Regions from separate parts of the Streptomyces sp. NPDC042364 genome, predicted to be linked through region 3. Evidence: riboswitches for the same ligand, from Rfam matches in the RefSeq annotation. Region 3 holds a riboswitch; each other region holds the start of a gene.
What was found. A riboswitch is a leader RNA that binds a small molecule or an ion and turns the genes downstream of it on or off. The one in region 3 is predicted to bind cyclic di-AMP.

Region 1 (7,091 bases), on a different contig from region 3:
TCGTCCCGAAGCAACTTGGGTGTGTTCTCGACCTTGGACTGGTGCGCCCCTCACCTGCTGCGATGGTCCGTATGTGTGCGTGGCTGTCTGCTGGTGTGCGTTGGCGTTGTCACGCAGTTAGACACTCACTGACGGGTGTGATCGCGTCCGCCAGCCCGCGCCTCGGAACCTCTGTGGTGTGGCTCTGATTCGTTCAGACCGCCCGAGTGACTGCTGCGCGGCTCCTTATTTCGTCCAGCCGTGTACGCGGTGACGATGCCACCGAGCACGGCCGCTCCCGTGCTGAGCGGAGTCGCCAGATCAGGGACCACCCAGACACCGAGGACGACACCGATCGCCAGGAGTCCAGCCGGGACGATCCAGGGCGGACGGCCGGGGGCCTGGGAAGTGTTACCCCCGAGGCGTACATTCATGGAGACACCTTCTTCGTGACATGCGTTAGCGGACTTGGGTGTTGAGAGCGGCCCCTCGTTGCGCCGGGGGGCCGCTCGTCGTTCGGTGCTGCCACTTTGCTGCATCCGGCGCCAAATTGCGGGTACCGCCCCCAAACCCCTTGGCCCGCATGTAGTTTGTCGCGGTGAATGAGGACTTCGCAGGTGAGGGGCAGGTTGCCTTTCGGGCCAAAGGGTCAGAGGGGATCGGCTCCGTGATCGAAACCCTTTGGCCCGCATGTAGTTTGTCGCGGTCTCCGAAGTCTCCGCAGGTCGGGCACCAGGTGCTTCGCGGGCTAAAGGGTCGGAGAGGGTTTGACGTGCCGAGGAATGCTGAGCGCCGGGCTCGTCGTGTGCAGGCCCTTGAAGCCGTGTCAGAACGGATCGAGCACGCGACGCGTGTGGTGCGGGGGCTGCATGCGCGCGGCGGCAACTGGCCTGCCCAGGTGCGCTTTCGGGCGCCGCTGTTCACCGGACCGCCGATGACTCCACCCCCCATCGCCCGAATATCTGCGCCGCGCGGCTTAAATCTGCAGGTATACCTTCTTGCGGTATTTGAAGCACAGAGTAGGAAGCGAGGAGGAATAGCGGGGGCTTGCCCACTCCCGATTTCAGGAGGGGAGGTTTCGTGGACTGATTTGATTGTCTCGTCGGCCAAGCAGAACATGCAGGCGAAGGTTCCGGTTACCGCGAATCAGAATCGGATTCGCCAAGTGAAGTCCGCTATCAAGAGGCTTGCTGACGAGAATCTCGTTTTGAGAAACGTTGGGGAGCCGGGTAATGCGCTTCCTCTCATGCTATTGCACGAGTCCGGTCTTGCTGAGCCAGAGAAGCGCGGGTATATCATCCCCGAGCTCTACGAAGGTGCGCGAACTGTAGTCAACCTTCCTGTACAGTTCTTCACCAATGGTTGGGTTTACGTGCTCACTGATGCCGAAATCAGGATGTACTTGATCTTAAGGCATCTTGCAGCCCGCTTCCCTGAAGCGCACATCCTGCAAGGTGTCTACTTGAGTGAGAGAGACAGAGAATGGCTTTACGGAATTTCACGCGATGTCTATGAGGCGCACCTGATGCTTTCTAGGTTCGGACTAATTGAGCTGGCCCCCAATCCCTTGCGTCACCGGGATGGCAAGGTGGTGGATTTCGGTGAACTTTTGAAGAAGGGTGGCGTGATACCGCCGCATCGGTTCAGGATCGTGGGTGATTCACCTTTCTTCGAGTTGCCTATAGGGAAAGTTCGAAGGGCCTTGCTCAATTACCCTCCGAGTCGCGCGCAAATGGAAAGCCGAATCCAGTAACCGTGTCTGCGGTTTGGTTCGGAGTTCCGAGGTTCCTGGCAGAGGCCTCCCGCGTTGCGCTGCGTGCTCTGGTTGTTGGCGTTGTTCGAGTGCCTTGGGCACAGCCCCCGCGACAGCTCCCCAAGCTGCTTCACACGCGCGTGAGGGCGGCCAGACCGGCGGCCCCCTACCGGCGACGACTCAACGTCTGGATCTGAGCTGGCCCAGCACCCTGCGCCACCGAGGGACGAACGGCTCAGGCTCCAGTTCGGGTTCCGGCCCAAGCTCCATCACCAGGCCGGACAGATCCTTGATCCGTGCCGTCCGATGCTTGCCGTTGGTGAGCCGGGCCCGGATTACGAGACGCCTGGGGTTCTCCCCGTCGTGCATCAGCGCGCTGGGCCGAAGCTCCCGCTGATAGGGCAGACCACCGAGAGCCGGGATCACCTTCGGCTCGGTGAACCACTCTCCCCCAGGGCCCTTCCTTTGCGTGGTTTTCCGTTCCCACCAACGGCCGTGGACGGGGATGAAGTCAATACGCTCGACACCCATAGGAGTCACGCCACGGTTCGCCAACCGGAGACGGATGAGATACCCGCGCTCATACCGTGGCTTAGGGTTCACCGGACTCATCAGGTGCCGTTCCACGATGACGTCCACCTCGGGGCGGACTCGCCTGTAGGTGAGCCACGCGATAACCATGTTGCACACGGCGCCTACTGCGCTGGCACCGGCTACCCACAGAGCAGCGACCGCTAGGCCTGGGTTCTGGGTCATGTCCCGAGTCTGCTCAGCCGGCCACTCTCTGACGAGCCTCCCGCCGAGACGTGCCGGACGTGTCGCCCTGGTGGCCTCTTAAAGCCACACGGTCTCCTGGACGCCCTTAGGGCACCATCTGTGGCTCCGGGATGAGCATCCCGCCAAGGCGGGCTCACGCGCCGTCAGGCGCCGCCGCAGGGGCGCCTTCAGCGCCCGTAGCCGCTCCCTCGCATCCGAGCCGATCGCACCGTCAGGACGACCCCCACATCAAGATCAATTTCTGTCAATGGCGTAGGTCACACTGATAGGCCGTCAACAGCTCGTGTTGGGTGCATGTCAACCCGCGGCGCTGCGCAACACGCCGGTCTGAACTGGGCAGTTGTCCCGCAAGCCTGAATTGGCGGGTGGTGAGTAAGTTCACAAAAGTGGTGATCAGATTTGAAATTCCGGCGATCCCGAGTGAACGTCTTCTCTAAGCCCTCACCGTCCCTGGTGAGGCGGTCCAGCCGGACGCCGAGCCCTGCCGCCGACTGGATGACCACACATCTCACATCAAGATCGGCAGGAGCGGGGGACCCAAGGTAAGCGCCGTTGCGTGGCTGACTCTGATGAAGCGCCAGATTGCGTACGGCTTGGGGTGAAGTCGCATCCCCGTGAGGGACGCGGCCGGACCACTTCGCCAGTCCGAACCCGACAGCTCACCTCGCAGGCGGCTAGCGAAGGTGAAGGTTGCACATGAGTGCGACGCACAACAACCCCCAGGTCTCGGGTGCTGGTTCCGGCTCCGGTGGTGGAAATGGGGACGACGGGTCCAAGATCCGCAAGTTCGAGGCGGTGATCATCGTGCTCTTGGGGATGATCGCTGGAATCCTCGCCGGGATCGGCAGTCGGACCATGGACAACGCCTCGATGTTCGAGGCGATCACTACGGGGGTTGTGGTGGGAGTCGGGCTTCCCGGCTTCATCATCATGATCATCCGCTACATCCGGAACCAGAACTGACCCGGGTCTAGCGACTCACCTTCCGGTAGTCCCCTCTATGCCGTGGGGGCACCGACAACAGGACGCGCTGCCACGGTGACCCCGTAGGAGTCGCGGACGGAGCGGGAGAGGTCTTGGCCATCGCCAGGGCCTCTCTTTCGTTGCCCTGGACGGTAGGTGCTGTGCCTCGAAGTTCCCTACGGCCGTCTCAGGCCCTCCCGGGTTGCCGAGGGTCGGTGGAGCGGCTTTGGGGTGGCGCTGCTTTGGCGCGAGTGATCATGGCCCCGTAAGCTTGCGGCGCGTCGGGCAGTCTGTGGACCTGCCCGGTGAAGCACGACGTTGGGGCCATGATCTTCGAGGCTCGCGCCAAAGTGGCTCCGTAAAGCCGTGGAGCCGACCGCCCCAGCCACGATGTACCTCTTCTCTGGCATTAAGCGGCTGATTGCTGTGTGCGCGGCACGGGCGCCGGCCGGGCTGGAGCGGGGCGGAGACAGGAGCGCAGGCCCGGCCGGGGGCCGGGCCGCGCACGGTGAGCGGAGCGAGCCGCCTTGAACCCGTAGAGAAAGTTGTAACTCAGTCGGTCTGCTGTTCCGGTCGGGGCTTGAAGTCGTATGCGCAAGACGGCAGTTGCCTGCCTTCGCGGTGCGCGAGCGGTAGGAAGATCACCGGTCGGATGGTCCAGGTGATGCGGGTCTTTTTGTGGGTGACGGACACCGTGCAAGGCTCGTGGCGCAACAGGGCTCGGCGGGTCTCTATGCGGCCGTCGTACAGCCAGTCCCATGCCTGGGTGGATGCGTCTGGGTCGAATGCCGGTGAGATGGTGCGGAGCGCGACGGCTACCCATCTGTCGGCCTGGGGCGCCGAGTAGGCATCGAACGACCCCCTCAGCTCCATCCCGCCCTCGCCATTGAGGTCCTCGGTCCAACACTCGCACCAGTAGCCGCGGTGGGCCTCGTCCTTCAGCACAGGCGGTCTCCCGGTCGGGTGCCGGTGAAGAGCTCCGCGGTGACCGTGTAGCCGACCCTGCTGCCGTGGATGGCGACTCGGTGGGCGAGTGCGGTGACCATGCCCAGGCCCCGGCCGTGTTCGGCCTCGTCGTCCTGGTGCTCGACCTTCGGGGCCGTGGCGGTCCTTCCGCCGTCCGTCACTGACAGGGCGATCACGTGCCGGGATACGGCGAGGGCCAGGTGGAAGCTGCCCGTCTCCAGGCCGCTGGCCGTGTGGAGGATCGCGTTCGCGCTGAGCTCGCTCACGATCAGCTCGGCGTCCTCAGCCAGGGGTGATCCGCGCAGGATGTCGCGGGTCCAGCGGCGGGCCCGGCTCACCTCTTCCGGAAATCCTGGGCAAGTGAGTCCCCAGACCCGGGCGGTGCTCGTATACTCGTGCATACAAGTTCCTTCGTGCTGGTAGGCCGCCATGTGCAGCGGGTTCGGGCTAGACGAGTTTCACGCCGTCGTGGGCGCGGATGGCCGGCGGGGATGCGGCGTCCAATGCGTCCAGGACGCGGATCGCGTATGCCTCGTCGGCAAGCTCGGTGACTTCTTCGCGGGTGGCCCAGCGCAGTGCGCGGGTCTCGTCGCCGGTGGTCGGCGTGCCGTCGGCAGCCTCGCAACGGAAGACCAGCGAGACGATCAGGCCCGTCATGTTCTTGTAGACACCGGTCAGGGTCGCGGGAAGCGCGATCTTGATTCCGGTCTCTTCGAGCACTTCGCGCTGGAGGGCCTCGGGAAGGGTTTCCTCGCGTTCGAGGACTCCGCCCGGCGGTTCCCAGTGGCCGTTGTCGCGGCGCTTGATCAAGAGGGCCCGGCCCTGGTCGTCGACGATGACTCCGGCGACGCTCACGGAGTGTGGACGGTCGGTGCTCACGTTCCTCGGCCCTCTCGGCTGGCTAGGCTCTCCACCGTAGCAACAACAATCGCCCACTCGTCTAGATATCTAAAGGAGTACACGTGCCCTCTCTTCCTTCCGGCTTCCTCGGTGATCTCGATCCCACGAGTGATCGTGCGGTCTTTCGGCAGATCGCCGACCAGTTGCGCGAGGCCATCGACCGTGGGCGGTTCAAGGAGGGTGAAAAACTGCCCTCGGAAGCCGAGCTTGTTGACCACTACGGGGTATCCCGGATGACGGTCCGAAACTCCTTCTCCGTCCTTCAGGGCGAAGGGCTCGTGCACGCCGAGCACGGCAAGGGTGTCTTCGTCCGGCCCCGGCCGCCCGTGCGGCGGCTCGCCTCCGACCGGTTCGCCCGGCGCCACCGGGAGCAGGGCAAGGCGGCCTTCATCGTCGAAGCGAACGCCGCCGGCAGTCACCCCCAGGTCGACAGCCTTGAGGTGAAGGAGGAAAAGGCCAGTCAGGACGTCTCCACACGGCTTGGCTCCGTGCGGCGGGTTCTGGCTCGTCGGCGCCGGTATCTCCTCGACGGGCGGCCGGTCGAGTTCGCCACCTCGTATCTGCCGCTCGACATCGCGCGCGGTACGCCGATCGCCGAACCTAACCCCGGCCCTGGCGGCATCTACGCACGGCTGGAGGAGCTGGGCCATCGCCTCGACCACTTCGAGGAGGAGATCCGGGCCCGGATGCCCTCGCCTGCCGAGGTGAAGACGCTTCGGTTGGCCTCCGGTGTGCCGGTCATTCATCTGATCCGCACTGCCTTCGACACCGAGGGGCGGGCCGTTGAGGTCTGCGACACGGTCATGGCGGCCGATGCGTACGTGCTGTCGTACCAGCTTCCGGCGACGTGATGAGGTGGTTTGCGGTGGTGCGCGGGGGCCGCTTCTCCGACTCGTACACCCCAACAGGCATACTCGTATAGACGAGTGGGCAAGTGGTGTGGCAGAGTCGTTCGCGTGAGCCCGGAGATCGGGTTCGCCGGACGCTACATGTATAGACGAGTAGATAGGGGAAGATCCCTTGCGTACCATCCGTGTTGAGACCTCGGCCGCGACGATCCTGCTGACGGAGGCTCCCGAGCCCAAGGTCCGGGACCGGCAGACGGGCGAGATCGCCAAGGACGCCGTCAGCGGTGAGGCGCTGATGACGATCGGCGTCGTCTACATCGAGGACGGCGAGTCGTCCCTGATCAAGGTCACCGTGCCTGAGGGCGGTGTGGCCGAAGGGCTGACGCTGGGGGCGCCGGTCTCGCTGCCGGGGCTGGTCGCCCGGCCGTGGGAGTCGGTGTTCAACGGGCAGCAGCGTCACGGCATCGCCTTCCGCGCCGCCGCCGTGACCCCGGCCGCCTTCCCGGCCGCCATGGGGGCCACCGCCTGATGAGCGACCTGGTGACACTTCTGGAGGTGGGTGGTCCTGTCGCCGCACTCGGCGGCGGGGCCGCCTACGCCCGAGCCAAGCACCCCCGTGTGTACTGGCCCACAGTCGGCCTGCCGATATCCACCGCCCGACTCCTCGGGACGTACGGCTCGGTCATGGAGGCATGCGGGCTGACCGTGGCGCCGTCCCGGCTGCGGGTCCTCGCCGTCAAGGCCACGACCCGCCGGGAGGTCCGGCCGGTACCGCCGCGCCGGGGCATCATCCGGCCCAGCTCGACCGGGCTGCGGCTTCGCCTCCGGCTCGCTCCCGGCCAGGAACCGGCCGACGTCGCGGCCTCGGCCGAGCGGCTGCGGCACGCGTGGGGCGTGCACGCCGT
Region 2 (7,091 bases), on a different contig from region 3:
TGGGCGTCAGAGAATCGATCATCGGCCGCATGGAGCGCAACGGGGGTACGGCACGGCTGCGCGCCGTACCGGGTGGCGGCACGGAGGTCGAGTTGGAGATGGAGAGGGCGGAGACGACGTCATGAGTGACGCGAACGGGCCGAACGACCTTGCCGCGACGAGCGGTTCGGGTACCGAGCCTACTGCGGGCCGGGGAGGCGACCGGGCTGTGCAGGGACCTGGCCCCGCCGGTGGCGAATCCGACGGCGCCGCGGCGCAGGGGGCGTTCGGCGACGCCGGAGTCTCCGACGCCTCCGACGCCTCCACTTCCGGCAGTTCCGCCGGCGCCGCGCCCGGGGCCGAGCCGGAGGCCGAGGTGTCCGGGCCCGGGCGCCACGTTCGGGTCGTGCTCGTCGACGATCACCGTATGTTCCGTACGGGAGTGCGGGCCGAGATCGGGCAGACGGAGCGTACGGGGGTCGAGGTCGTCGGGGAGGCGCCCGACGTCGACCAGGCGGTCTCGGTGATCACGAGTACCCGTCCCGAGGTGGTGCTCCTCGACGTGCATCTCCCCGGCGGCGGTGGGGTGGAAGTTCTGCGTCGCTGCTCGGCGTTGATGGCGGACACCGAAGAGCCGGTTCGTTTTCTCGCACTGTCGGTCTCGGACGCGGCCGAGGATGTCATCGGGGTGATCCGGGGCGGCGCGCGGGGCTATGTCACCAAGACGATCACCGGCACCGACCTCGTCGACTCCATCTTCCGGGTCCAGGACGGGGACGCGGTGTTCTCCCCGCGGCTGGCCGGCTTCGTCCTCGACGCCTTCGCCTCCACCGACGCCCCGCCCGTCGACGAGGACCTCGACCGCCTCACCCAGCGTGAGCGCGAGGTGCTGCGTCTCATCGCCCGCGGCTATGCGTACAAGGAGATCGCCAAGCAGCTCTATATCTCGGTGAAGACCGTGGAGTCGCATGTCTCCGCGGTGCTCCGCAAGTTGCAGCTCTCCAACCGGCATGAGCTGACGAGATGGGCGACGGCACGACGGCTGGTGTGAGGGCCGAGCAACCACGGACGGCGCCGCAGCCCCGGCCGGTCCCGACGAGCCCTCCCGCCTCCCGGCACCAGACGGCCCCCGGTACCGCCAGGCCTTCCGGCACCGGCCCGCCTACGACGGTCCCGGTGGCACAGCTGAGCGGCGTTGCCTCCTGTGGACCAGCGCCGGCCGGGGCACGACCCGAGCCACCGGTTGTCAGCCCTCGCTCACGCCACCCGCGTGGCGCCGACGAACGGCATCTCGTCGAGGGGGGCCACGCGTACCGGGGCCGAGGGGTTCGGGGCGTGGATCATCTGCCCGTTCCCCACATAGATGCCCACATGGCTGATCCCGGAGTAGAAGAAGACCAGGTCGCCGGGGAGCAGCTCCGAGCGGGAGACGCGGCGGCCGGCGCCGATCTGGGTGTACGTGGTGCGAGGGAGGGAGACACCGGCGGAGCGGTAGGCGGCCTGGGTGAGGCCGGAGCAGTCGAAGGCGTTGGGGCCGGTGGCGCCCCAGACGTACGGGCTGCCGAGCTTGGAGTAGGCGTAGGAGACGGCGGATGCGGCGCGGTGATTGGGGGCTTTGGAAGCCGAGGACGCCGGTGAGACCGGGCCCGTGACGGTGCGCGGGGACGAGAGGGAGGAGCGCGACACGCGGCCCGGGCCGGAGCCGGGGGTGCTCAGACGGGTGCGGTCCTCGGGCGTGAGGCGGTCGAGGAGCCTCCGTGCCTCTGTCAGCTTCGAGGCGACCGTCTTCTTGTGCTGCTTGACCTCGCGCTGCTTGGTCCTGAGGGTGCCGAGTTCCACCCGGGCGGCCCCGCGGAGGCGTTCGATCTCCAGCAGCTGCTGCCGTACGCCGGCCACATCCGTCGCCTGCCGGTTGCCGACGCGTTCGGCGAGGGCGGCGTTGTCGAGATACCGGTCCGGATCACCGGAGAGCGCCAGCTGCCACGAGGGGTCGAAGCCGCCGCTCCGGTACTGCGCGGTGGCCAGTGAACCCAGCTTTTCACGGGCGGAGTTGAGCCGGTCGGTGCGGCGGGCCGCTTGGTCGCGCAGTTCCTCCAGGTTCTCCTGCGCCTGGTCGGCCTTCTCCTTGGCGCCGTTGTACTTGTCGGTGACGACCTCCGCCTCCTGGTACAGCTTGTCCACCTTCGCCTTGATCTGCTCGGGCGTGAGGTGGGGTTCGGCGTGTCCGGTGCCGTCGAAACCGGTCGCGGTCGCCGCGCCCGCGAGGGCGAGGGTTGCGGCGGTGCGGACCGTCGGGCCGCCGAGCGAGCGCTGTCTGGGCTTGCGGTGCGCTGCCACGTGGACTCCATGTCCTCTCGTACGACCGCCGTCCGTACGTCGGTGCGCACAGACCGCCTGGGGGAGCGGTTTCGCGTCCGGCGACGGCCCGCACAGGGGGGAGCGGGACGCCGCCGGACCTTCTCGGCGGTGGTGTCCGACTGCCGCCCCTGGCCCGGGCGGCGGTGGGGAGCCGGTCACCTGAGGGAGGACGTTAAACCTGGCTGTGCCGGCCCTGTGACGCGTTGTACGGAAGTGGCGCGCACAGGCCGCGAGGTGACCGTATGTGACCGTGATCTTGCCGCGGCGCCGCCATGATCACGCTGTGTAATGATCGATGCGAGGATTCCGCGCCGGGGCGGAGTGAGGGGGTGCTATGGAGCGCATATATGCAAGATCGTCCGTGCGGCGCGAGCCGTCTCCGGGCGCGGGGCGATGGTCCGAACCCCCGTCCGAGGTACCCGCCCCCGGTGCCCGGCCGGTCATCGCTCCCTCATTAGGCTCCGCCCATGGACGTACTCATCCACCTCTTCGTCGCGCTCCACATCATCGGGATCGCCGCCCTCCTGGGCGGCTTTCTCACCCAGATGAAAGCCATGGGCCAGGGCACCGCCCGCTTCGTCCCCGCCATGCTGCACGGCGCGCTCACCATGCTGATCACCGGAGCGGTCCTCGTCGGCCTCAACCAGGCCGACGACCAGCCGGTCAACAACATCAAGATCGGCATCAAGATGGCCCTGCTGGTCGTGATCATGGGACTGGTGTACGTGAAGCGCGACGACGAGGCCGTGGACAAGGCGCTGTTCGGGCTGGTGGGTGCGCTCACCATGGCGAACGTCTTCATCGCGGTGCTCTGGACCTGAGCCGGCCCGCCTCCCCGGCGGACCGGCCGCCTCCCCGGCCGTCCGGCCGCTACGCCGGCCGCACCACGCTGTGGATGGAGGACTCGCCGTCGTAGAAGACCGACTCCTCGCGGACGTAGGTTCCCGGCTTCGGGGCGTGGATCATCATGCCGTTGCCGATGTAGAGGCCGACGTGGCCGACGTTGTCGTAGAAGAAGATCAGGTCGCCGGGGCGGGCTGAGGCGAGCGGGACGGTCGTGCCGGCGTTGACCTGGTCGTAGGTGGTGCGGGGGAGGTCGACGCCGGCCGCCTTCCAGGCGGCCTGGGTGAGACCGGAGCAGTCGTAGGACCCGGGGCCGGTGGCGCCCCAGACGTACGGCTTGCCGATCTGCGCGCGTGCGAAGGTGAGGGCCTTGGCGGCCTTCGCGGCGTAGGTGGAGTCCTCGACCGTTGTCGTGGTCCCGGTGCCCGATGAGGTGTCCTGAGGGGTCTCCTGGGGCTCCTGGGCCTGCTGGGTCTCCTGCGGCTGGGCCGAATCGGCCCGTGACGGGGCCGCCGCCTGCTGCCGCGCCAGTTCCTCCGCCTTGCGGTCGGCCTCCTCCTGCTCCCGCCGCTCGATCGCCGCGAGCCGGGCCTTCTCCTCCGCGGTGAGCTGGGAGAGCAGTTCGCGGGCCGCGGCGAGCTTCGCCTGGACCTTGGCCTTGCCGGCCTTGAGGGCGTTCTGCGACTCGGTGAGCCGGTCGAGACCGGCGGACGCCTCCTGGCGCCGCTTCGAGGTCTCCGCCTGCTGGGTGACGTACTCGTCGACGGCCTCCTGCCGGCGGTCCGTCAGTCGGTCCATCAACTGGTTCCGGGCGAAGTACTCCTGCGGGTCGTCCGCCAGGAGCAGGGCCGCCGTGTCGGGGGCGGCGGCGCCCGTGCGGTACTGGGCGGCCGCGTACGAACCCAGTTCCTCGCGTGCTTCGTTGAGCTTTTCCGTCCGCTTCGCGACGTCGTCGAGGAGGCTGTCGACCTGTTTCTTCTGCTTGGCCGTCTTCTCCTTGACCGAGTTGTAGCTCTCGGTCGCCGTCTCGGCTTGGCGGTAGAGGTCGCCTACCTTCTTCTCCACCTCCTCCAGGCTCGGCTTGTCGTCGGCCGAGGGTGCGGCGGTGGCCGTCTGCGAGAGCAGGGCCACGGAGGTGAGGGCGGCCGTGGCGAGAGCGGGGGTGCGTATACCCGCGCGCGTTCGGCCGGCCGGACGCGGCTTGCGGTGCGGCGCCATGGTTCGGCGACTCCTTCCGTAGTCCGCCTACCGAGTTAGCTGTCGGGTTCGGGCGGAAGCTTCGGAAGGTTTGCCCTACGGCCCTCGCCGCGTACGGCGGTCGGGTCGATTCACCCCAGAGGTCGGTGGGTCCCCGGCTCCGGCTGCCGTGAGGGGCGTACCGGACTCGGCGGAGGCCGTGCGGCCCGGCGACGTTCGCCGGTTGGGTCGTACGGCCTGACCCAAGACGCTAGCCAACTGTTGTGGCCCGTGTGAAGGTTGATGTTCGATATGCCCGATACGTTTTCGTGACCTTGACCTCGCGGGCGCGATAGGTGGTACGTTCGATCACTCACCGCGATGAGGTCGGTGCGACCGGTGGCCGGTGGCTCCGCGGGGAGCGGACCGGAGCGCGCCCCGTACGGACTTCCCGGGGCGGCCCCTCGCTGTCAGTGGGGGCGCCTAGACTCGGAGAGCGATGAGCAGCCTCTTTGACGACAGCTTCCTGGCGGATCTCCGGGCCCCCCGCGGCCGTGACGAGGAGCCCCCGCCGCCGCCCGAGGACGATCATGTGCCGGAGCCGATTCCGGACGATCTGTTCGGCGGGAAGTTCGACGTGCCGCCGGACCGGGACGCCTACTACCGCGACGGTGCCCCGCGCCCCGCGATCGACGCGGCGGCGCTCCTGGACGGGCTGAACGAGAACCAGCGCGCGGCCGTCGTGCACGCCGGCTCCCCCCTGCTCATCGTGGCCGGGGCCGGCTCCGGCAAGACCCGTGTGCTCACCCACCGCATCGCCCACCTCCTCGGCGAGCGGAACGTCCACCCGGGCCAGATCCTCGCGATCACCTTCACCAACAAGGCCGCGGGCGAGATGAAGGAGCGCGTCGAACAACTCGTCGGACCCCGGGCGAACGCGATGTGGGTCATGACCTTCCACAGCGCCTGCGTCCGCATCCTGCGCCGCGAGAGCAAGAAGCTGGGCTTCACCTCCTCCTTCTCGATCTACGACGCCGCCGACAGCAAGCGCCTGATGGCCCTGGTCTGCCGGGACCTGGACCTCGACCCCAAGCGCTTCCCGCCCAAGTCCTTCAGCGCCAAGATCAGCAACCTGAAGAACGAGCTGATCGACGAGGAGGACTTCGCCGCCCAGGCCTCCGACGGCTTCGAGAAGACCCTCGCCCAGGCCTACGCGCTCTACCAGTCCCGCCTCCGCGAGGCGAACGCGCTCGACTTCGACGACCTGATCATGACGACGGTCAATCTGCTCCGCGCCTTCCCGGACGTCGCCGAGCACTACCGCCGACGCTTCCGTCATGTCCTCGTCGATGAGTACCAGGACACCAACCACGCCCAGTACGCCCTGGTCAGGGAGCTGGTCGGCACCTCCGAGCACCCCGTCGACGTACCCCCCGGCGAGTACGACATCCCGCCCGCCGAGCTGTGCGTCGTCGGTGACGCCGACCAGTCGATCTACGCCTTCCGCGGTGCGACGATCCGCAACATCCTCCAGTTCGAGGAGGACTACCCGAACGCGACCACGATCCTGCTCGAGCAGAACTACCGCTCGACGCAGACGATCCTCTCCGCCGCCAACGCCGTCATCGAGCGCAACGAGTCCCGCCGCCCCAAGAACCTGTGGACCAACGCGGGCGCCGGCGCGCAGATCACCGGTTACGTCGCCGACACCGAGCACGACGAGGCCCAGTTCGTAGCCGACGAGATAGACCGCCTGACGGACGCGGGGCACGCCAAGGCCGGGGACGTCGCCGTCTTCTACCGGACCAACGCCCAGTCCCGTGTCTTCGAAGAGGTCTTCATCCGCGTCGGCCTGCCCTACAAGGTCGTCGGCGGTGTCCGCTTCTACGAGCGCAAGGAGGTCCGGGACGTCCTGGCCTACCTGCGTGTCCTCGCCAACCCGGAGGACTCGGTCCCGCTGCGCCGCATCCTCAACGTCCCCAAGCGCGGCATCGGCGACCGCGCCGAGGCGATGATCGACGCCCTCTCCCAGCGCGAGAAGATCAGCTTCCCGCAGGCGCTGAAGCGCGTCGACGAGGCGTACGGCATGGCCGCCCGGTCGACCAACGCGGTCAAGCGGTTCAACACCTTGCTGGAGGACCTGCGGACCGTCGTCGAGTCGGGTGCCGGTCCGGCGACCGTTCTGGAGGCGGTCCTCGAACGGACCGGCTATCTGGCCGAGTTGCAGGCGTCCACCGACCCGCAGGACGAGACCCGCATCGAGAACCTCCAGGAGCTGGCGGCCGTGGCCCTGGAGTTCGAGCAGGAGGCAGGTGCAGGTGAGGGCGGGGGCGCGACGTCCGCCGGTCTCGCCGAGTTCCTCGAGCGGGTCGCGCTGGTCGCCGACTCCGACCAGATCCCCGACGAGGACGAGGACGGCTCGGGTGTCATCACTCTCATGACCCTCCACACCGCCAAGGGCCTGGAGTTCCCCGTCGTCTTCCTGACCGGCATGGAGGACGGCGTCTTCCCGCACATGAGGGCCCTCGGCCAGACCAAGGAGCTGGAGGAGGAGCGCCGGCTCGCGTACGTCGGCATCACCCGCGCGCGGGAACGGCTCTACCTCACCCGGTCCTCGATGCGCAGCGCCTGGGGCCAGCCGTCGTACAATCCGCCCTCCCGCTTCCTGGAGGAGATCCCGGCCACCTATCTGGAGTGGAAGCGCACCGGAGCCTCCGCGCCGATGTCCTCGGGTC
Region 3 (7,091 bases):
TGGAGCGGCTGCGGGGCCCCGGCCATCCGCTGGCGGGCGAGGTCCGGCGGACCCTGCAGTGGCTGGGCCAGGTGCGCGGCTGAGGCCCACCGCCGGGCCCGTGTCCTGCGCCGCCCGGCCGGAGTTCGCCGCACGGGGGGAGACTGCTTCCCGAACGCCCCCGTGCAGCGTCGACACAACCGGACGGCGAGCGCCGTCCGACGCGGGGCCGCGGGCCGCTGTGGGGGGTTCGGCGGTGAGGCGGTGCCCGAAGTCGCTGTGAATCGTTGGTCGAATGGCTGGCCGAGAGCTGGGCCACTGCCTACCATCGATCACCGCAAGACCTTGTGCACCGTCGCACAATCTCCTCGGGAGGCCAACTTGCACCGCCGCCGTCGCACCGCGCTCGTCCTCTCCGCCGCGATCGCCGCCGCGGCTCCGCTTCTGACCGCCTGCGGGAGTGACGCGCATCCCGGCGCGGCGGCCGTCGTGGGCGGCGAGCGGATCACGGTCGCGCAACTGGAGAACCGGGTGAACGACGTGCGCACCGCCCAGCGCGCCGCCTCCGGGGACGACGCCCAGTACCAGCGCCTCGTCGCCCAGACCGGCACTCTCACCCGCAACACGCTGAACGGCATGGTCCTGGAGAAGGTCCTCGACCAGGCGCTCGAAGACGCCGGTGTGACCGTCACCCGCAAGGAAGTCCAGAAGTACCGTTCCGACCTGGAGCGCGAGGCGGGCGGCTCCCGGGCGCTGGAGACGGCCTGGCTCCAGCAGTACAATGTCGCCCCCGAGCACCTGGAGGAGAGCCTCCGCAGCGACGTCGAGGTCCAGAAGCTCGCCGCCGCGCTCGGTGCGGACATGAACAGCCCCGAGGGCGGCACCGTCTTCTGGAAGGCCATGGCCGACGCGTCGGACGAACTCGGTGTCGACCTCAACCCCCGCTACGGCTCATGGGGCGTCGCCCAGGACGGCCGGCTCGGCATGGCGGACACCAAGACGCCATGGGTGCGGGAGGTCACAAAGCCGGCCACGCAGCAGCCGACCTGATCGGACCGGCGCCCCCGCGCCTGCCGCCAGCCGCTCGACGCCAGTCGCACGACGGCCGCCGTGCCGTCAGCCGTCAGCCGACGGCTCACGGTCACCCGGCGACCGGCGACCGGCGACCGGCGACCGGCGACCGGCGACCCCCACGCACGCTTGCCGGAGCCTGTGGACAACTTCGGGGGGTGTCGGTGACGTGGGTTACGTTCATGGGGTGAACGCACACCGCCCCGACGACGCCCCCGGCACCGCGGCCCCCGCCTCCGGCCCCGGCAGGGTCGTCCTGCTCACCACCAGCCACCGCGTCGCACCCGGCCTGCTCTCCTGGCCCGCCTGGCAGACCCTGCACGACGCCGACCGCGTCCTGTGCGCGGACGAGGCCCACCCGCAGCTGCCCTATCTGCGCGAGGCCGGCATCACGGTCGAGCAGTCCGCCCCCACGGCCGAGGACCTGGTCGACGCCTGCGCCGGCGACCGCACCGTGGTCGTCGTCGCCACGGCCGAGGGCGAGCCCCGCCTCACCGACGGCCTGGCCCGCCTCGCCGGCTCCGGCCGCCCGCGGATGCCGGCACTGGAGCTCCTCCCCGCCTCCTACGACCTCCCCGGCGCCCGTCTCCTCGACCTGATCCAGGTCATGGACCGTATCCGCGCCGAATGCCCCTGGTCCTCCCGGCAGACCCACAAGGGCCTCGCCAAGTACGGCATCGAGGAGGCCTATGAACTGGTCGAGGCGATCGAGGAGGGCGACCGGGACGAACTCCGCGAGGAGCTGGGCGACGTCCTCCTCCAGGTCGTGTTCCACTCCCGTATCGCCGAGGAGGACCCCGAGGCGCCCTTCTCCATCGACGACGTCGCCGCCGCCATCGTCACCAAGCTCATCCACCGCCACCCCCATGTCTTCGGCGACGCGACCGCCGCCACCCCGGAGGAGGTCAAGCAGCACTGGCTCCGCACCAAGGCCGTCGAGAAGCAGCGCGAGTCGGTCACCGACGGCATACCCCTCGGCCAGCCCGGCCTGGCCCTCGCCTCGAAGCTGGCGTCCCGGGTCCGCACGGCGGGGCTGGACGTCCCGCCCCCGGCGGGCGACGGCGGCATCGGGTACGAACTGCTGGCGATGGCCGTCCGGGCCGAGGCCGCCGGGGTCGACCCGGAAGCGGCACTCCGGGCGGCGGCCCGCACGTACCGTGACGCCGTGCGGGCCGCCGAGGGACTGGACGCTCAGTCCCGCCGTCCTCACGCCTGAGCGCGACGTGTCCTGACGCCCCGATCGTGAGACGTGTCCTGACGCCCCGATCGTGTCGCGTCCCCACGCCTGATCGTGACGCGTGGGGGCTCGGACCGGGGCGGCAGCCGGCCGGCGACACTGAGCCCCCGGAGGCGGGAGCACAAGGCCGCCGAACCGGAGCCCCCGGAGGCGCGTGCACAAGGCCGCCGAACCGGACCACGGCTTCGTGACGCGCGCCCGGGGCCGCCGCCCGTACCGCCCGGCGACCAGCCCGCTACCTTCGACGAGTGACCAACCAGCCCCATCCTCCGCACCCACAACAGACCCCGGCACCCGCCCTCTTCACCTGGGAGTTCGCCACCGACCCCTACCCCGCCTACGCCTGGCTCCGCGAGCACGCCCCCGTGCACCGGACGAAGCTGCCCAGCGGTGTGGAGGCCTGGCTGGTCACCCGTTACGCCGACGCCAAGCAGGCCCTCGCGGACCAGCGCCTGTCCAAGAACCCGGCGCACCACGACGAGCCCGAGCACGCCAAGGGCAAGACCGGCATCCCCGGTGAGCGCAAGGCCGAGTTGATGACGCATCTGCTGAACATCGACCCGCCGGACCACACCCGGCTGCGCCGCCTCGTCTCCAAGGCATTCACGCCCCGCAGGGTCGCCGAGTTCGCCCCCAGGGTGCAGGAGTTGACGGACGACCTCATCGACCGGTTCGCGCAGAAGGGCGAGGCGGACCTCATCCACGAGTTCGCCTTCCCGCTCCCCATCTACGCGATCTGCGACCTGCTCGGCGTCCCCCGCGAGGACCAGGACGACTTCCGTGACTGGGCGGGGATGATGATCCGGCACGGTGGCGGGCCACGCGGCGGCGTCGCCAGGTCGGTGAAGAAGATGCGCGGCTATCTCGCGGACCTCATCCACCGCAAGCGCGAGGCGCTGCCCGCCGAACCCACCCCCGGCGAGGACCTCATCTCCGGTCTCATCCGCGCCTCGGACCACGGTGAGCACCTCACCGAGAACGAGGCCGCCGCGATGGCCTTCATCCTTCTGTTCGCCGGGTTCGAGACCACCGTCAACCTCATCGGCAACGGCACCTACGCACTCCTCACCCACCCCGGGCAGCGCGCCCGCCTCCAGACCTCCCTCGCCGCGGGCGAAACCGCCCTGCTGGAGACCGGAGTCGAGGAACTCCTCCGCTACGACGGCCCCGTGGAACTCGCCACCTGGCGGTTCGCCACACAGCCGCTGACCATCGGCGGGCAGGACATCGCCCCCGGCGACCCCGTGCTGGTCGTGCTCGCGGCGGCCGACCGCGACCCGGCCCGCTTCGCCGACCCGGACACCCTCGACCTCTCCCGCCGTGACAACCAGCACCTCGGCTACGGCCACGGCATCCACTACTGCCTGGGCGCACCCCTGGCCCGCCTGGAGGGGCAGACCGCGCTCGCGACACTCCTCACCCGCCTGCCCGACCTGCGGCTCGCCGCCGATCCGGCCGACCTGCGCTGGCGCGGCGGGCTCATCATGCGTGGATTGCGCACGCTTCCGGTCGAATTCACACCGCGTCAGGGCGATTGAACGGCGCGTACAGTACCCGGAAGAGCGGAAGAACATGACAGACCCTCAAGTTCGTGATCTTCACGTGATCTACGCTGCATTAACTTGTGACAACTGATCGTCTGCGGCTACGTTCACACGTCAGTGCGAGGGATCGTCACATCCTTCGCACAGCTCTCTGCTGTCGTGTGAAAGGCAACCGCATGCTCTCCGGGAACGGTCGTCACCGTCGCCCCCGTCAGGCTCCGGCACTCCTCGTGGCGGCCGGAGTGACCGGCTCCGCCATCGCCATCCCGCTCCTCGGCGCCACCGGCGCGAGCGCGGCCAGCGGAACCACCTGGGATCAGGTGGCGGAGTGCGAGAGCGGCGGCTCCTGGAGCGCGGACACCGGGAACGGGCGCTCCGGCGGCCTCCAGATCTCCCAGGCCAACTGGGAGCGTTACGGCGGACTCGACTACGCGACCAGCCCCGACCGGGCCAGCCGTTCGCAGCAAATCGAGGTCGCCGAGAGAATCCTCGCCGAGCAGGGTGTCGGCGTCTGGTCCACCTGCGGGCTCCTCCACAACCTCGACGGCGACTCGGCCCCGGCCGACGTGGACACCGGTGTCGCGGAGGATTCATCCGGCATGGGTGATTCGTCCGGTTCATCCGACTCATCCGGCAACTCCACCAAGTCGGATGACTCGTCCGACTCCTCCGTGTCGCCAGACACATCCGGTTCACCGGAATCGTCCTCCGGTGCATCCGAGGGTTCCGCCAAGGCCGACACCGGCGCGGGGGACTCCTCCGACTCCGCGGGCTCCGACCGCACCGGCGGCTCGCAGGAGTCCGGCAGCTCGTCCGCGGGTGACGCCGAGAACGGCGACTCGGACAACTCCGCACGGAGCGACACCCCTTCCGCCAGCGGCGATGCCGACGCCGGCACCGGTCGCCACCGCGGCGCGAGCGCCGAGGAGGGTGTCGGCGCCGACGCTGCCGAATCCCCTCGCGACACCTCCGCCGGCCGTCACGCCTCCCGTGGTGGTGACGCCTCCCGTGAGGCCGTCGACGGCTCGTACACCGTCCGCCCCGGCGACAGCCTGACGGCCATCGCCGACTCCCTTGAGGTGAGTGGCGGATGGCGGGAGCTGTACGCAGAGAACGAGGACACGGTCGGAACCGACCCGGACCTCATCCTTCCCGGTCAGACCCTGGAAGTCGATGCCGAAACGGGTGAAAAGTAGCGGCAGTTCGGGTCATGGTTCGCCCCTTAATGCCCGTTTTGATCTCGGTGGGAGATGAATCACAGACCCCCTGATCGTCTTTGAAATTCGGCGAATCACGTGTTTACGGTCGTGACCGCTCGCCACAGCGGGCCCTTGCGGTCGTCACGCCGAATCCTGCCGACGCCCGCTCGGAACAGTCGTCGCGTCAAGCGCCGTAGGCAGGAGCGGGGGACCCAAGGTTTGCGCCGGGTCCGGCGGTTGAGGCCCTTCGGGGTCACGCCGCCGGTACCGGCTCGGGGTGAAGCCGCATCACGTGAGCCGAGAGGCGAGCGGGTGCGGCCGGGCAACTCAACCGGCCCGAACCCGACAGCTCACCTCGTAGGCGTCGGTGAGGGGATCACTCCATGCTGTTTTCCGGCAAGGGCAAGCACCGCCGTCCGTCCAAGACCGCCCGCGCCATCGCCGTCGCCGGTGTCACCGGCGCCGCCGCGATCGCCGCCCCGCTCATGGCGGCCGGCAGCGCCTCCGCCGCCACCGCGTCCGAGTGGGACGCCGTCGCCCAGTGCGAGTCCGGCGGCAACTGGTCCATCAACACCGGCAACGGCTACTACGGCGGTCTGCAGTTCTCGGCCTCCACCTGGGCCGGCTACGGCGGCACGCAGTACGCCTCCACCGCCGACCAGGCCACCAAGGCCCAGCAGATCGCCATCGCCGAGAAGGTCCTCGCGGGCCAGGGCAAGGGTGCCTGGCCGGTCTGCGGCAAGGGCCTGTCCAGCGCGTCGTACGACGGCGCCGCGGCCTCCTCCTCGAACGACTCCGGCTCGGGCTCGAGTTCGGGCTCGTCCTCCTCCTCGCAGGAGAGCACCCAGGAGACCCGCGCCTCGCGTTCCTCCGAGCGCGCCACCGTCCAGACCCCGACCGGCAAGAAGGTCAAGAAGGGCGACGGCGAGTACAAGGTCGTCAGCGGTGACACCCTCAGCAGCATCGCCGCCGAGAAGAACGTCAAGGGTGGCTGGGAGAAGCTCTTCGAGCTGAACAAGGACATCATCGACGACGCCGACTTCATCTACCCCGGCCAGCAGCTCCACCTCGGCTGACGGCCGGTCCGACGGTCGCCGCGGCCGGGCCGGAGGGCCCGCCGCGGCCGGGCCGGGACACCGGTTCGGCCGGGCCGAAAAAAAGGCCGCTCCCCGGCTGAACCGTGGCTCGCTCACGATCGTGTCCTCCATAGTGAAGACCTCGTGAGGGCCGTCCCCCGTCCCCACGGGCCCCCCGCTCCGGTGCGCATTCCCCCGTACGCACCGGGGCGGGGTTTTTCTGTGCCCCGGGCCGCTCCGCTCCCGTCTGCCGGACCCTTCTGTTCACTTTCCCGCCCACCCCCCTTTGTTCCGAGCCGAAACAATGGGTACGGTCTGTCTGTCCACGGGACGGTCGGTCGGCTGCCGACGGCCCCGGGGCGGTTAGGCTCTAGTCGCATGGCCCTCGCGGCCCCGCACCAATGCGTCACATCCCAAGAAGGAGATGCTCGTGCCGTCCATCGACGTCGTCGTAGCCCGGGAAATCCTGGACTCCCGAGGCAACCCCACGGTCGAGGTCGAGGTCGGCCTCGACGACGGCAGCACCGGTCGTGCCGCCGTCCCGTCCGGCGCCTCCACGGGCGCCTTCGAGGCCATCGAGCTCCGTGACGGTGACCCCAACCGCTACCTCGGCAAGGGTGTCGAGAAGGCCGTCCTCGCCGTGATCGAGCAGATCGGCCCGGAGCTGGTCGGCTACGACGCCACCGAGCAGCGCCTGATCGACCAGGCCATGTTCGACCTGGACGCCACCGACAACAAGGGCTCCCTCGGCGCCAACGCCATCCTCGGCGTCTCCCTCGCCGTCGCCCACGCCGCCTCCGAGGCCAGCGACCTCCCGCTCTTCCGCTACCTGGGCGGCCCGAACGCGCACCTGCTGCCCGTTCCGATGATGAACATCCTGAACGGCGGCTCGCACGCCGACACCAACGTGGACATCCAGGAGTTCATGATCGCGCCCATTGGCGCGGAGTCCTTCTCCGAGGCCCTGCGCTGGGGCGCCGAGGTC
Region 4 (7,091 bases), on a different contig from region 3:
GGAAGCCGGACGGGTTGACGCGCCAACCGCTGCGGGCGGACACCCCCCGACACACCCCCTCGCCTCCGTACGCGGCTGTCCCGCCACGGTGGGCTGAGCCGTCGGCCACGGGTCGGCTGAGCGCCGTCGGGGACGACCCTGGCTGGGGGCTACGGCTACGCCGACGCCTCTGTCAGCCTCTGCAGTTCCTCGGTGGTGAGGGTGACGTCGGCTACCGCCAGGAGCGCCGGGAGTTGGGCCGTGGTGCGGGCCGAGGCGATGGGGGCGGTGACCGTGGGCTGGGCGGTGAGCCAGGCCAGGGCGATCGTGGCGATCTCCGCGTTCCTGGACTGGGCGATCTCGTCGAGGACCGCGAGTACCCGGGCGCCCCTCGGGGTGTCGAGGTAGGCGCCGGCGCCCGCGGCCCGGGGGCTGTCCACGGTCGTGCCGGGGCGGTACTTGCCGGTGAGGAACCCCTTGGCGAGGGCGAAGTAGGGGACGGCGGAGAGGCCCGCGTCGGCGGCCACCGACTGGAGGTCGCCCTCGTACGTGTCGCGGGAGACCAGGTTGTAGTGGGGCTGGAGCGCCACATAGCGGGCCAGGCCCTCGCGGTCCGAGAAGTCCAGGGACTCCTTGAGGCGCTCGGCGGTGATGTTGGACGCCGCGATCGCGCGGACCTTGCCCGCCTTCACCAGGTCGTCCAGGGCGGTGATGATCTCCTCGACCGGCACCTCGGGCTTGTCGAAGTGCGTGTAGTAGAGGTCGATGTACCCGGTGCCCAGGCGGGCCAGCGAGGCGTCCGCGGCGGCCTTGATGTTGGCGGCGGAGAGGCCCTGGTACCCGGGGTGCTGGCTCACCTTCGTCGCGATCACGACGTCGGCCCGGTTGCCGCGGGCCTTCACCCACCTGCCGATGATCGTCTCGGACTCGCCGCCCTGGTTTCCGTCGACCCACGCGGAGTAGGAGTCGGCGGTGTCGATGAAGTTGCCGCCGGCTGCGGCGTAGGCGTCGAGGACGGCGAAGGACTGTGCCTCGTCCGCCGTCCAGCCGAAGACGTTGCCGCCGAGGGAGAGCGGGAAGACCTGGATGTCGGACGTGCCCAGCTTGCGAAGAGAAGTCATGTCCTGTTTCAACCACCGTTTCGGACGGACGCATTCCGGGTCCGCGTGAACGGTGGGTGACACGTCGAGGGGCAGGTCACGCGGCGACGGGGAACTCGCCGGGCCGACGGACGCGGTATGACGAACGCCGCGTCAGGCCCGTCGGCCTCACGCGGCGTCACATCCGTTCGAGTGCAGTTCTCAGAGGCTCAGGCCCTTGCTGCGCAGCCACGCCGCCGGGTCGATGCCGGTGGTGGAGCCGCCGGGGTGCACCTCCATGTGGAGGTGGGCGCCGGTGACGTTGCCCGTGGCGCCGACGCGGCCGATGACGTCGCCGGTGGCGACCTTCTGGCCGACACTGACGCCGATGGAGGACTGGTGGGCGTACCAGATCTCCGTGCCGTCATCCAGGGTGAGCACGGTCTTGTAGCCGTACGAGCCGTCCCAGCCCGCCTGCGTGATCGTGCCGCTGTGGACGGCCTTGATGAGGGTGCCCGTGGGGGCGGCGAAGTCCAGGCCCGTGTGGTAGCCGGAGGACCAGTAGGGGCCGGCCTGGCCGAAGGTGGAGGTGAGGGTGTACGAGGAGGTCGGCAGCGTGAACTGCTTGGCCAGGGCGGCGAGGCGCTCGGCCTCCTTCTTCGCCGCGGCCTCCTCCTCCGCCTTCTTCTTGGCGGCGGCCTCCTTGGCCTCGGCTTCCTTCTTCTCCTCGGCGGCCTGCTCGGCGGCCTTCTTCGCGGCGGCGGTCTGTGCGGCCTCGGCGGCCTTCAGGTCGAACGCGTCCTGCTGGGACTCGGCCTGCTGCATGATGCGCGCGCGCAGCGCCTCGCCGGCGTCGGTGGCGCCCTGCTGGGTGTCGGCGGCGATGAGGCCGGCGCTGCTGAGCGGGGCGGTGGAGCCCTCGGGCTCGTCGGCGGCGTCGTCGTCCTCGAAGACCGAGCCCACGTTCGGCATGTCCGGCATCGAGATGGCCACCGGGGCCTTGCCGCTCTGGGCGCTGGCCATGCCCGCGCCGCTGACGGCGGCTATGACGCCGACGCCGAGAACCGTGGAGCTACGGGCGAACCCACCGCGCTGCTTGGTCTTGGCCACACGGTGCCGGCCGCGGACGGGGCGGAGGGACTCCGCGGTGGGGTTCCACTCCTGGAAGGGGCCCTCGCTGTCGCTGTCGTAGCTGCCGAAGCCGAAGGTCTCGGACTCACTGCTGCGTTGGCTCGGCACGAACGGGGCTTCGGTCGCGGACCGGTTGGACGCCACGTGGGCGTACTCCTTTCCTTCCTTCTCGCCTACCGGGTTAGCTGACGGGTTCGGAGCGGAAGGTCTCCTACGCGCGTAAACCGAACGTGCTTCCACGGCGGTTTCCGCGCGATTCACCCCAGGGTGGTGGTTCCCCGGTTCCCTACGGGATTCGGCGCGTGAGCACGGAGCCGCCTCTTGTGACGGCTGGGACGACCGCGCTGCGTTATCGAACGTTAATAGACGCGGGGGCGGCATTCCAAGCGGTTCTGAATGATCGTTCGGCTTTTTCCGCTGGACTTACGGGTCACGAGGGGTGGAAACCGGGCGAGTTGACCTCGCTTCAGCAGCCCCAGCTGTTCTGACTGGGCGTCAGTTGTAATGCGGAGGGACGTCACGTGAGCACGCTGAGTGAAATTCCTCAGGGGCGGTGCACCGCGAGGAGCGCCATGTCGTCCGTGGTGCCGCCGCCGGTGTGCTCGCGGACCTCTTCGGCGAGCGTCGTCAACAGGGCGCGCGGGGCGGGAAAGGTACGGCCGCTGAGCCGAGCGGCCGGGTCGTAGAAGACGCCGTCCGCGTTCCGCGCCTCGGACAGACCGTCGGTGTAGAAGAGCAGCGTCGCCCCCGCGGGGAACCCGGTGTCCTTGGCGCGGTCCGGCCAGGTGCCCAGCTCGCCGAGGCCGAGCGGCAGCGCGGTCCACGGGGTGTCGAGGGTGCGCAGTTCACCGTCGGCGTGGAGCAGCAGCGGGGCGGGATGACCCCGGTTGACGATGCGGGCCAGCCCGGCGCCGTGCGGGAACTCCGCGAGTACGGCGGTGACGAACCCCTCGTACGGCACGGTGGGGTCCCGCCGTGCCGCGTCGCGCCGGGTGACCTCCCTCGCGAGTGCCCGCTCCAGCCGCTGGGCCACGGCCTCCAGGCTCGTCTCCTGTTCGGCCGCTTCCCGGAACGCGCCGATCAGCACCGCCACGGCCGCCACCGCCCCCAGCCCCTTGCCGCGTACGTCCCCCACGATCAGCCGTACCCCGTGCGGCGAGTCCTGCACCGCGTACAGGTCACCCCCGATCGAGGCCCCGGCCTGCGCGGCCTCGTACCGTGCCGCGATCTCCAGCCCGCCGAGCCGTTCCTGGGGCCTCGGCAGTACGGCCCGCTGCGCGGCCTCCGCGATCTCGCGTGCGGTGGCGAGGCGGGCGTCGCTGCGCCGGACGAGCCGGTTGATGGCCACGGCCAGTACGGCGACGACGGCCACGGTGACGATCTCCGTGAGCGCGTCCACCTGCCCCGAGTCCCCGTACCGGAGGCGTACGACGACGATGCCGGCGAGCGAGGCGGCGCCGGTCGTCACCGTGCCCTCCAGCGACAGCAGCGGCGCGGCCACCAGGGGCGCGGCGGTGAAGAAGGGGACGGCCGTGAACTCCCGCGGCATGAAGTGGTCGTAGCAGAGGCCGCCGACGACGAGGAGAGCGGGCAGCATCCGCACGAGGGCGCGGGCATAGAAGAACCGCCGGCCGTCCGGCCTCTTCACACCCGCTGGCTGCCCCACCCGTCCCAGGTTCGCGGGGCGCCGGGCGGAGGGCCAGCCGGAGGGGCCGAGTGGGCTAGGGGCTGTCGGGCCCGGGCGTCCACGGGGCCCCTCGTCCGCCGGCCTTCAGCCCGCCGTCAGTTCGGCCAGGGGCAGGGTGTGCTGGGTGGTGAGGACCTTCGCCCGGAGGTAGCGGACGTTGTGGGCGGTGGTGAAGACGCCGGTGGGGACGCGGTGCCGGACGCCGACGCCGAGGTCGCGCAGTTGCCGGGCCTTGTCGGGGTTGTTGGAGAGCAGGTCCAGCTCGTCGATGCCGAGGGCGCCCAGCATCTGGGCCGCGGCCGTGTAGTCACGGGCGTCCTCCGGCAGCCCGAGGGCCGTGTTCGCCTCGTAGGTGTCGAGGCCCTGGTCCTGGAGGGCGTACGCGTCGAGCTTGTTGTAGAGCCCGATGCCGCGGCCCTCCTGGCGGAGGTAGAGGAGCACCCCGCCCTGCTCGGCGATCCGCTCCACCGCCTCCCGCAGCTGCGGACCGCAGTCGCAGCGGGCGGAGCCGAAGACGTCGCCGGTCAGGCACTCGGAGTGCATCCGGACCAGCGGGGCCGTGCCGGGGGCGGGGTCGCCGAGCACGATCGCCAGGTGCTCGCGGCCGTCGACGAGGCCGTGGAAGGTGACCATCTCGGCGTCGACGCCGTAGCCGTCCTGGAAGCGCAGCGGTACCCGGACGCGGGCACGCGGGGTGGCAGCGGGGAAGTCGGGCATGCGGGTTCTCCGGTCCTGGTGCGACTGCCGCTGTGCTTCAGTTTTGAATCACAGCGCTCGCCGCGACTCTATCCCCTGCTTCAAAATTCAAGCAACTGGTTTTGGGATGCGTCACATTCCGGGGTCGGGGGAATAACAGGCGCCGCTCACGACCGACCGAAGGTGTGGGTGAGGACCCGGAGCGCTCACGGGCCGGAAGGGGCGGCAGCCGGGGTCACTGGCCCGAGGGGCAGGACCGGCGGCGCCAGGGCAGGTCGTCGGGCCCGCTCTGCTGGGCGTCCTCACCCTCGATCGCGGCAGCGATGGCCGAGCAGATCTCCTCGAACTGGCCGACCTGCTCGGGGGTGAGGTGATCGAAGACCGCCTTGCGGACCGCCTCCACATGCCCGGGCGCCAGCCGCTCCAGCAGGGCCATGCCCTCGTCGGTGAGGACGGCGATACTCCCCCGCTTGTCCCGGTCGCAGTTCTCGCGCCGGACCACCCCGTCCTTCTCCAGGCGGGTGACGACATACGTCAGCCGGCTGCGCGTGATCTTCGCGTGCTCGGCGAGATCGGTCATCCGCATACGGCGGTCCGGCGCCTCGGAGAGCACGGCGAGGACGGCGTAGTAGAGGTGCGGCATGCCGGCCTCCTGCTGGAGCTGCCGGTCGAGCGCGTCCTCCAGGAGGGAGCTCGCGGCGAGGTACGCGTGCCAGGCACGCTGTTCCCCGGGGGTGAGCCAGCGGGTCGTCATACGTACAGTGTAGTTATTGTTTAAAACTTGAACCAAGCCCAGCCGGTCAGTCATTCCATCGGTGTCGGTCGGTACCGGCCAGCCAGTCAGGGAGCGTCTCCATGCCCCAGCCCTACGTCCTGTTGTCCGCCGCCGTCTCCCTCGACGGCTACCTGGACGACACCGGACCCGAACGGCTGCTCCTGTCGGGCCCGGCCGACTTCGACCGGGTCGACGAGGTGCGCGCGGCCAGCGACGCCATCCTGATCGGCGCCGGCACCCTGCGCACCGACAACCCCCGGCTGCTGGTGAACTCACCCGAGCGCCGCGCCGCCCGCGTCGCCGCCGGGCTCCCGGAGTACCCGCTCAAGGTCACGGTCAGCGCGTCCGGCGACCTGGACCCGGAGGCCCAGTTCTGGCACACGGGCGGCGAGAAGGTGGTGTACACGACGGACAAGGGCGCGGAACGTCTGCGCGCGCTGGGCCTGCCGACCGGCCCGGCCGGTGTGGAGGTGGTCTCCGTCGACCCCGGCCTGGAGTGGCCCGCCGTCCTCGACCACCTCGGCGAGGTACGCGGCGTGGGGCGCCTGATGGTCGAGGGCGGCGGACGCGTCCACACCCAGCTGCTCCAGCAGGGCCTCGCGGACGAACTCCAGCTGGCCGTCGCGCCGGTGTTCGTGGGTGAGGCGGACGCGCCCCGGATGTTCGGGACGGGCGCGTACCCCGGTGGCCCGAAGAGCCGGCTGCGGCTGGTGGAGACCCGGCCGGTCGGCGACGTCGTCCTCATCCGCTATGTCCCCACGGTCCCCGGCACCGGCCCGGCCGTCTCCGCCGCCGACCGCCACTGGCTGGCCCTGGCCTGCGAACTGGCCGCCGAGTGCCCGCCCTCCGACACGGCGTTCAGCGTCGGCGCGGTGGTGGTCGCCGCGGACGGCACCGAGCTGGCCCGCGGCCACTCCCGCGAGGCCGGCGACCCCGTCGCCCACGCCGAGGAGGCGGCCCTCGCCAAGCTCGGCCCCACCGACCCGCGCCTCGCCTCCGCCACGGTCTACAGCAGCCTGGAACCCTGCGCCCGCCGCGCCTCCCGCCCGGCCCCCTGCGCCCGGCTCATCCTCGACGCCGGGGTACGGCGCGTCGTCACGGCCTGGCGCGAGCCCGACACCTTCGTGGCGGGCGCGACGGTCCGGAACGCGGTGCTGGCGGAGGAGGGGGCGCAGGTCGTCGTACTCCCGGAGTACGAGGAGCGGGCGAAGGGACCGAACCGGCATCTGGTGGGGTGAGAGGCGGCCTGTGCGCGGGGTCTCGATAAACGCGTGTGCTTCGGGTCCCCCGCATGACGTACACTGGTTTCACCGACGCGGGGTGGAGCAGCTCGGTAGCTCGCTGGGCTCATAACCCAGAGGTCGCAGGTTCAAATCCTGTCCCCGCTACTGAAGGCCTGGGGCCGGAATCCGATGAGGATTCCGGCCCCAGGTGTTTGGTACGGCTTCCTCGCCGCAACCCCGGGTGTGGCCTGCGACGATGACGCCGCCTTGAGGCAGGCGGCCCTGTGGGACCCGAACCCACACCCCATGAGACGCCGTAGCCGCGCGCCCTGACCTGCGGAGCGGCACCGGAGGGGTTCGGGCCGGCTCATGGTCGACCACCAGGCCCGCGCCACCGCTGTCTCCCGCCGGGCCTCCAGCGGCCAGATCGTGTACGCCGACCTGCCCGGCCCGTCCACCGCCCAAGCCACACAGGCTTCCGGACGGGCCGGTGCATAGAATCCGGTCCCATGCCGAAGCCT

Region 1: another riboswitch for cyclic di-AMP. It lies ahead of AC067N_RS14775 (hypothetical protein); the one in region 3 lies ahead of AC067N_RS31995 (transglycosylase family protein).
Region 2: another riboswitch for cyclic di-AMP. It lies ahead of AC067N_RS21655 (C40 family peptidase); the one in region 3 lies ahead of AC067N_RS31995 (transglycosylase family protein).
Region 4: another riboswitch for cyclic di-AMP. It lies ahead of AC067N_RS14055 (M23 family metallopeptidase); the one in region 3 lies ahead of AC067N_RS31995 (transglycosylase family protein).

Annotation. Positions count from the first base shown of each region.
Region 1 covers NZ_JBWKAJ010000006.1:134,243-141,333, reverse strand. The annotation lists gene AC067N_RS14785 (hypothetical protein) at 785-1,732, shown strand; gene AC067N_RS14780 (hypothetical protein) at 1,913-2,488, opposite strand; cyclic di-AMP (ydaO/yuaA leader) riboswitch at 3,011-3,197, shown strand; gene AC067N_RS14775 (hypothetical protein) at 3,206-3,472, shown strand; gene AC067N_RS14770 (hypothetical protein) at 4,025-4,417, opposite strand; gene AC067N_RS14765 (ATP-binding protein) at 4,411-4,839, opposite strand; gene AC067N_RS14760 (NUDIX hydrolase) at 4,886-5,293, opposite strand; gene AC067N_RS14755 (GntR family transcriptional regulator) at 5,401-6,189, shown strand; gene AC067N_RS14750 (SCO3933 family regulatory protein) at 6,359-6,715, shown strand; gene AC067N_RS14745 (FtsK/SpoIIIE domain-containing protein) at 6,715-7,091, shown strand, end outside.
Region 2 covers NZ_JBWKAJ010000010.1:167,737-174,827, reverse strand. The annotation lists gene AC067N_RS21675 (PspC domain-containing protein) at 1-125, shown strand, start outside; gene AC067N_RS21670 (LuxR C-terminal-related transcriptional regulator) at 122-1,030, shown strand; gene AC067N_RS21665 (C40 family peptidase) at 1,237-2,316, opposite strand; gene AC067N_RS21660 (hypothetical protein) at 2,805-3,158, shown strand; gene AC067N_RS21655 (C40 family peptidase) at 3,208-4,398, opposite strand; cyclic di-AMP (ydaO/yuaA leader) riboswitch at 4,408-4,580, opposite strand; gene pcrA (DNA helicase PcrA) at 4,856-7,091, shown strand, end outside.
Region 3 covers NZ_JBWKAJ010000022.1:55,966-63,056, reverse strand. The annotation lists gene AC067N_RS32020 (protein kinase domain-containing protein) at 1-83, shown strand, start outside; gene AC067N_RS32015 (SurA N-terminal domain-containing protein) at 361-1,029, shown strand; gene AC067N_RS32010 (nucleoside triphosphate pyrophosphohydrolase) at 1,238-2,266, shown strand; gene AC067N_RS32005 (cytochrome P450 family protein) at 2,536-3,825, shown strand; gene AC067N_RS32000 (transglycosylase family protein) at 4,008-5,027, shown strand; cyclic di-AMP (ydaO/yuaA leader) riboswitch at 5,210-5,409, shown strand; gene AC067N_RS31995 (transglycosylase family protein) at 5,414-6,106, shown strand; gene eno (phosphopyruvate hydratase) at 6,537-7,091, shown strand, end outside.
Region 4 covers NZ_JBWKAJ010000006.1:22,249-29,339, forward strand. The annotation lists gene AC067N_RS14050 (aldo/keto reductase) at 156-1,100, opposite strand; gene AC067N_RS14055 (M23 family metallopeptidase) at 1,281-2,333, opposite strand; cyclic di-AMP (ydaO/yuaA leader) riboswitch at 2,345-2,500, opposite strand; gene AC067N_RS14060 (PP2C family protein-serine/threonine phosphatase) at 2,734-3,786, opposite strand; gene AC067N_RS14065 (GTP cyclohydrolase II) at 3,961-4,593, opposite strand; gene AC067N_RS14070 (MarR family winged helix-turn-helix transcriptional regulator) at 4,808-5,326, opposite strand; gene AC067N_RS14075 (dihydrofolate reductase family protein) at 5,428-6,585, shown strand; tRNA gene AC067N_RS14080 (tRNA-Met) at 6,662-6,735, shown strand; gene AC067N_RS14085 (hypothetical protein) at 7,080-7,091, shown strand, end outside.